DNA from 2 places in the Candidatus Dorea massiliensis AP6 genome. Region 1 is predicted to be linked to the other one. Evidence: predicted binding sites of a transcription regulator. Region 1 holds the regulator's gene; the other holds the start of a gene.
The links. The regulator HrcA, encoded in region 1, represses chaperone genes, less so after heat shock. The targets are predictions, from matches to a motif close to TGTTAGCACTCNNNNNNNNNGAGTGCTAACA.

Region 1 (4,126 bases):
CGTGAACCAGAGACAAATCCTTTTTGCTGATTTTCTCCTCTTCCTCAGAAAGCTCCTTCTGCAGAGCAGGCAGCTTGCCATACTGCAGCTCAGCGGCCTTATTCAGGTCGTAATTCTGCTGGGCAGTCTGAATCTGCTTATTGATATCCTCAATCTCCTCACGGAGCTTCTGCAGACGCTCCACGGAAGTCTTTTCATTATCCCACTGAGCCTTCTGCGTATTGAACTGGTCGCGCAGCTCCGCAAGCTCTTTTTGCAGGTGCTCCAGACGCTCCTGACTCAAGTGATCAGTCTCCTTCTTCAGGGCCGCTTCCTCGATCTCCAGCTGCATAATCTTACGCCGCAGCTCATCCAGCTCCGTCGGCATGGAATCCAGCTCCGTCTTAATCAGAGCGCAGGCTTCATCCACCAGGTCAATGGCCTTATCCGGCAGAAAACGGTCGGAGATATAACGGTTGGAGAGGGTAGCGGCAGCTACGAGGGCGGCGTCCGTGATTTTCACACCGTGAAATACCTCATAACGCTCTTTCAGACCACGCAGGATAGAAATGGTATCTTCCACCGTCGGCTCATCCACCATAACCGGCTGGAAACGACGCTCCAGCGCCGGATCCTTCTCAATGTACTGACGGTACTCATCCAGAGTGGTCGCGCCGATGCAGTGCAGCTCGCCACGGGCCAGCATAGGCTTCAGCATATTGCCGGCATCCATAGCTCCGTCGGTCTTGCCTGCGCCCACAATCAGGTGCAGCTCATCGATGAAGAGGATGATCTTGCCCTCGCTCTTCCGAACCTCCTCCAGAACGGCTTTCAGACGCTCCTCAAACTCGCCGCGGTACTTGGCACCGGCCACCAGCGCGCCCATATCCAGGGAAAATACCTTCTTGTCCTTCAGACCCTCCGGTACATCGCCCCGCACGATACGCTGTGCCAGACCCTCCACAACGGCGGTCTTGCCGACGCCGGGTTCACCGATTAAAACTGGGTTATTCTTGGTCTTACGGGACAGAATCCGAATCACATTCCGGATCTCCGCGTCACGGCCGATGACCGGGTCAAGCTTCTGATCCCGTGCCTTTTCCACCAGGTCAGAACCATATTTACTTAAGGTATCATAGGTAGCCTCCGGATTGTCACTGGTTACGCGCTGGTTGCCTCTCACAGAGGACAGTGCCTGCAGAAAACGATCCTTGGTAATGCCGTATTCCCGGAACAGCTCCTTCATGGAAGGACTGGGGTCATTTAACATGGCCAGAAACAGATGCTCTACAGAGACGTACTCATCGCCCATCTGCTTTGCCACATCCTCAGCGCTGATCAGTACCTTATTTAAATACTGACCGATATAGGGCTGTCCGCCGGAAACCTTGACTCTTTTATTTAATGCCTGTTCCACGCCGTTCAGAAACAGATTCTGGTCGATGCCCATCTTCGCGACGAGCTTCAAAATCAGACTGTCCTCCTGACGGAGCAGACTCATCAGAAGATGTTCCTGTTCAATCTCCTGATTGCCATACTCATAGGCCAGCTTTTCCAGGTCATTTACAGCTTGAATGGATTTCTGTGTAAATTTGCTGATGTTCATAAATCTGACTCCTTTCTTCTTCTAAGTTCTATTGGTAAAATATGTTGTTAAAATAATAAAATATAAAAAAGAAAGTCCCGGCATCAAATACATTTCCATATCTGATACAGGGCCTTTTTCTTTTTCTGTACCCATTTATAACACTGCTGAAAGAAAAGATCAAGTACTTTTTTGAAAATAATTTATAAAAAATCTATAAAGTGTCAGACTACTTAATTATATAGTGCAAAACGGGGGATGGTGAGGGTAAGCCCGCCCCGGTTCTTTTTCTCTCCGTCCGTTTTTCTTACCTTATATAAAGGAAAGCAAAAAAGATTTCTAAAAAAACTATAAACCCGCTTGACAAACCAAAATCATAGTGCTATCTTAATGTTAGCACTCGAGAGGGCAGAGTGCTAATAGATAAAAAGCAACAAAGAAATGAAAAGAAACCAGTAAAGAAGAGGTGAACGAAATGGAACTGGATGAGAGAAAACAGAAAATCCTTCAGGCAATCATCCGTAACTATATGGAGACGGGCGAGCCGGTAGGTTCCAGAACCATTTCAAAATACTCAGATTTGAATCTGAGCTCCGCGACGATTCGAAATGAAATGTCAGACCTGGAGGAGATGGGTTACATCGTGCAGCCCCATACCTCAGCCGGACGGATTCCTTCCGATAAAGGATACCGCTTATACGTGGATCATATTCTGGAAGAGAAGAATCACGAGGTACAGGAACTGAAAGACTTGATGATTGAGCGAAGCGATAAGATGGAGCAGGTATTGAAGCAGGTGGTAAAAGTTCTGGCAGCTAATACCAACTATGCCACCATGGTATCCGCCCCCACCTATCACAGGAACAAGCTGAAGTTCATCCAGCTCTCCAAAGTCAACGCGACGCAGATCCTTACAGTTATTATGATAGAAGGAAACATCGTCCGCAACAAAGTCATCGACGTGACCGAGGAGCTTGACCAGGAGACAGTCCTGAAGCTGAACATCCTGTTGAACAGTGTACTGAACGGCCTGTCCATTGAGGAAATTAATCTGGCGATGATTCAGAATCTGAAAGAGCAGGCAGGTATCCACAGCGAGCTGGTGGGTAGCGTCATCGACGCGGTGGCAGAAGTCATCCACTCCGAGGACGAGGTAGAGATATATACCTCAGGAGCGACCAACATCTTCCGCTATCCGGAGCTTTCCGATAACGGCAAAGCAAGCGAGCTGATCAGCACCTTCGAGGAAAAGCAGCAGCTGTCTGACCTGGTAAATCAGACACTGGAGAACAGTGACAGCAAAGGCATCCAGGTTTACATCGGACAGGAGACACCCATACAGTCCATGAAGGACTGCAGTGTAGTCACCGCTACTTACGAATTGGGCGAGGGCCTGCAGGGAACCATCGGAATCATCGGTCCCAAGCGGATGGATTACGAGAATGTATTGAAGACGCTGAAGACCCTGACTGAGCAGCTGGACGAGATTTACAATAGAAATAAGAAATAGAAAGGGGCAAAAACCCGTGGAACAGGAAATCAAAAACGAAGAGCTTCAGAATAAAGAAGCAAAGGAAGAAGAAACTGTGAAAGCAGCAGAAGCTTCCGAAGAAAAAGAAAGCACCGGCGGCGAGAAACCGGAGGAGACAGAAGCGGTCGAGGAGCCTGAGATGCTGAAGAAGAAAAAGAAAAAAGACAAGATGGAAGAGAAAATCGAGGAGCTGGAGGATCGCGTAAAGCGTCAGATGGCCGAATTCGATAACTTCCGAAAGAGAACCGAGAAGGAGAAGTCCCACATGTATGAAGTGGGAGCCCGGGATGTCATCGAGAAAATCCTTCCGGTGGTAGACAATTTTGAACGCGGTCTTGCATCTGTACCTGAGGATCAGAAAGAAAATCCGGTCATCGTAGGTATGGATAAGATATACAGCCAGCTGATGACCACTCTGACCGATCTGGGTGTAGAACCCATTGCGGCAGTAGGCGGGGAATTCGATCCGAATTACCACAACGCAGTGATGCACGTGGAGGATGAAGAACTTGGTGAAAATGTAGTAGCCGAGGAATTCCAGAAGGGTTACATGTATAAGGATACGGTAATCCGTCACAGCATGGTAAAAGTCGCAAACTAAGAAATTACATTTTACAATCAGAATACATTGAGGAGGTCTCTATTATGAGCAAGATTATTGGTATCGACTTAGGAACAACAAACAGCTGCGTAGCAGTTATGGAGGGTGGTAAGCCCGTAGTAGTAGCAAATACAGAGGGAGCAAGAACCACACCGTCTGTAGTGGCATTTACAAAGACAGGCGAGAGACTGGTAGGCGAGCCGGCAAAGCGTCAGGCAGTTACCAACTCCGAGAAAACCATTTCTTCTATTAAGAGAGAGATGGGTACCGACCACAAAGTAAACATCGACGGAAAGCAGTACACTCCGCAGGAGATTTCCGCTATGATTCTGCAGAAGCTGAAAGCAGACGCAGAGAACTATCTGGGCGAGAAGGTTACCGAGGCAGTTATTACGGTACCGGCATACTTCAACGACGCACAGAGACAGGC
Region 2 (4,126 bases), on a different contig from region 1:
AGAATCAGCACGTTAGCGCCGGAAATCATCAGCTTGGACAGCATACAGCGGACCTTCTCACCTCCGGACAGAACCTTGACCTTCTTCACGCCGTCTTCTCCGGCGAAGAGCATACGGCCCAGGAAGCCACGCACATAGGTGGCGTCCTTGATCTCGGAATACTGGGTCAGCCAGTCGACGATGGTATCGTCGTTGTCAAATTCCTTACTGTTGTCCTTGGGGAAATAGGACTGGCTGGTGGTGATACCCCATTTATAAGTACCCTCGTCCGGCTCCATTTCTCCGGACAGAATCTTAAAGAGGGTTGTTTTGGCAAACTCGTTGCCGCCTACAAAGGCTACCTTGTCGTCATGGCCCAGAATAAAGGAAATATTATCCAGAACCTTCACACCGTCGATGGTCTTGGACAGACCCTCTACGGTCAGCACTTCATTTCCGATCTCGCGGTTCGGACGGAAATCAATGTAGGGGTACTTCCGGCTGGAGGGACGGATCTCGTCCAGCTCGATTTTCTCCAGAGCCTTCTTTCTGGAGGTTGCCTGCTTGGACTTGGAAGCGTTAGCAGAGAAACGGGAGATAAATTCCTGCAGCTCCTTGATCTTCTCTTCCTTCTTCTTATTGGCTTCCTTCATCTGGCGAATCAGCAGCTGGCTGGATTCGTACCAGAAGTCGTAGTTACCGGCATAGAGCTGAATCTTGCCGTAATCGATATCGGCGATATGGGTGCAGACCTTATTCAGGAAATAACGGTCATGGGATACTACGATGACGGTGTTCGGGAAGTTAATCAGGAACTCCTCCAGCCATGCGATAGCGTCCAGATCCAGGTGGTTGGTCGGCTCGTCCAGAAGCAGGATATCCGGGTTGCCGAACAATGCCTGTGCCAGCAGAACCTTGACCTTCTGAGCGCCCAGGAGATCCTTCATCAGGGTGTAGTGAAGATCGGTATCGATACCCAGGCCGTTTAGGAGGGTAGCGGCGTCAGACTCAGCCTCCCAGCCGTCCATGTCCGCGAATTCAGCCTCCAGCTCGCTGGCGCGGATACCGTCCTCATCGGTAAAATCCTCTTTCGCGTAAATGGCCTCTTTCTCCTTCATAATCTCGTAGAGACGGGCATTTCCCATAATAACGGTGTCCAGAACCGGATACTCGTCATACTGAAAATGATCCTGCTTCAGGAAGGAGAGACGCTGTCCCGGGGTGATGACGATTTCGCCATTGGTGGAATCCAGCTCGCCGGACAGAATCTTCAGGAAGGTAGACTTTCCTGCGCCGTTGGCTCCGATAAGACCGTAGCAGTTACCTTCGGTAAATTTGATATTGACATCTTCGAATAAGGCTTTCTTACCTATTCTAAGCGTTACGTTATTTGCACTGATCATGTTTTGCTCCTTATGACTTGGTAAATATGGTGTATGATACGTTTTTTTGTCCTACAGCTTTTATCTGCGGGCATACACATCTATTTTACAGGAAAATATAGAATTTGCAAGCCCTTTCCACGGTTAAATTCCTGAAATTTCTGAGTTTTCAGGATTTCGGAGGGAAAACGGGATTTTCCGGCGGACGGACTTGAGCGGCCGGGAAAAAGAAGGTATAATGTAGGAAATTACGGCGTGAAAGCACGGAAGAAGGGAGCAGCATATGAGACATACATTTACATTGGCCAATGGTGTGGAGATTCCGGCGGTGGGCTTCGGTACCTACAAGGCCGCAGAACACAACGATGAGGCTATTATCAGCGAAGCTATCCGGCAGGGCTACCGGCATCTGGATACGGCTGCCTTTTATTTTAATGAGGAAGCAGTGGGAAAAGCAGTCCGGGAAAGCGGCATTCCCCGGGAAAAATTTTTCCTGACCTCGAAGGTCTGGAGAGACCGCCTCGGCTACGATTCAACCCTGCGGGAGTTTGAAGAGTCCTGTAAAAAACTGGACACCGACTATTTGGATCTGTATCTGATTCACTGGCCGAGACCCGACGACCTGACAGCCGAGTGGAAGGATCTGGACGTGGAAACCTGGAAAGCCCTGGAGGACCTCTATAAGTCGAAAAAGGTGCGGGCTATCGGCGTCAGCAATTTCCTGCCTCACCATCTGAACAACCTGCTGGAGCGGACCAGTATCATTCCTATGGTGAATCAGCTGGAGTTCCATCCGGGATATATGCAGAAGGCCGCGGTGGATTTCAGCCAGCGCCTGGGCATCCAGGTGGAGGCCTGGAGTCCCATCGGACGGGCCAGAGTGCTTCAGGAGCCGCTTCTCATGGAACTGGCGGAAAAGTATCAGGTATCTGTAGCGCAGATCTGCATTCGTTTCGCCCTTCAGTGCGGCGTACTGCCGTTGCCCAAGTCTTCTTCCGGCGAGCGGATGTGTCAGAACCTGGACGTCTTTGGCTTTAACATCGAGGACGACGATATGCATCAGCTGATGACGCTGCCCCAGCTTGGCTGGTCCGGAGAGCACCCGGATCGGGAGAGGGTGAAGTTACGATGAATTATCAGATAAATATGTCTGAATTGTTATGATTATTATGCAAATATTATAATTCTAAACAATCTCTAAAATATTAGCACTCCTACTTGACGAGTGCTAACAATGGTGCTATAACAGAGTCAGAGCAAGGGAGAAGAAAGAAAATAAGAAAAAACCCTTGCGGAACCTCCAGCAGAACTGAAGGGAAGATTAGGAGGAATGATTTATGTTAGTACCGAGTATTTTTGGAGAAAGTTTATTAGATAATTTTGTAAATGATTTTGCATTTCCGTATGCACCTGCAAAGAAGGTTTATGGCAAAGAGGCAGCGCCCCTCATGCGCACCGATGTGAAGGAGACCAAGACGGGCTACGAGCTTGAGATTGAGCTTCCGGGCGTAAAGAAAGAGGACGTTAAGGCAGAACTGAAGGACGGTTACCTGACCATTACCGCTTCCACCGACAGCAAGAAGGAGGAGAAGCAGGAGGGTAAGTATATCCGTAAGGAGCGCTACAGCGGCACCACCAGCCGGAGCTTCTATGTGGGAGAGGATCTCACTCAGGAAGACATCAAGGCCAAATTTGAAAATGGCGTGCTGAAGGTGCTGGTTCCGAAGAAAGAGGAGCAGCCGAAGGTAGAAAAGAAGAGCTATATCGATATTGAAGGCTAAGCGTAGGCCTTTTCGACAGGCAAAAGAGAAGATGGGGATGCGGCTTGGCTGCATCCCCATCTTTGCAGATGGTAATTATGCAGGCGGAGGTGAGCAGGCATTATGAAACAGGACTATTATGAGGTGCTCGGCATTGGAAAGCAGGCAGATGAGAAAGAGATAAAGCGTGCTTACCGGAAGCTGGCAAAGAAATATCACCCGGACATGAATCCGGGGGACAAGGTGGCCGAGCAGAAGTTTAAAGAGGTCACAGAGGCCTACAATGTGCTCAGTGACAAGGAAAAGAAGAAATTATACGATCAGTTTGGTTTTGCGGCCTTTGACGAGGCAGGCAACGCCCGGGCAGACGCAGGAAGCGGTTTCTACGGAGGAGCGGGCGGTCAGGGAGGCTTCCGTAGCGGCAGCTTTCACACGGGAGATGGCAGCGGCTATCAGGAGTTCCATTTCGAGGGCGGCAATATGGACGATATGTTCGGCGATATCTTCGGAAACATGTTCCATGGCGGCTTTGGCGGCCAGAAGGGCTACCGGCAGCAGGCGTCTTATAAGGGCGAGGATTTACACGCGGACATCACGGTTGGCTTTGATGAGGCGGCCTTTGGGTGCGATAAGATGATTCACATTCAGGCAGCAGACGGTACCGGCGTACAGTCCTTAAGCGTGCATATTCCGGCAGGTATCGACGATGGCAAGAGCGTGCGGCTCCGGGGCAAGGGACACCCGGGCTTCGGAGGCGGGGAGAACGGCGATTTGCTGCTGAAGGTACACATTATGCCCAGGGCAGGATATGAGCGGAAGGGCATGGATGTCTATACCACGGCCGATATTCCATTTACCACAGCGGTATTTGGCGGCGAGGCCAGCTTCCCGACCCTCTACGGAAATGTGGTCTGCAAGGTTCCGGCAGGAACCCAGTCCGGCAAAAAGATACGTCTCCGCGGCAAAGGAATCGTGTCCATGAAGGATCCGAAGGTACACGGGGAT

Region 2: ACESZP_RS13335 (Hsp20/alpha crystallin family protein) is a predicted target of HrcA. The motif match lies at 2,565-2,595, and genes of this name have one in related genera.

Annotation. Positions count from the first base shown of each region.
Region 1 is NZ_CAXTKW010000016.1:31,684-35,809, forward strand. It holds gene clpB (ATP-dependent chaperone ClpB) at 1-1,585, opposite strand, end outside; gene hrcA (heat-inducible transcriptional repressor HrcA) at 2,040-3,074, shown strand; gene grpE (nucleotide exchange factor GrpE) at 3,091-3,696, shown strand; gene dnaK (molecular chaperone DnaK) at 3,741-4,126, shown strand, end outside.
Region 2 is NZ_CAXTKW010000012.1:116,208-120,333, forward strand. It holds gene ACESZP_RS13325 (ATP-binding cassette domain-containing protein) at 1-1,382, opposite strand, end outside; gene ACESZP_RS13330 (aldo/keto reductase) at 1,645-2,493, shown strand; gene ACESZP_RS13335 (Hsp20/alpha crystallin family protein) at 2,699-3,142, shown strand; gene ACESZP_RS13340 (DnaJ C-terminal domain-containing protein) at 3,245-4,126, shown strand, end outside.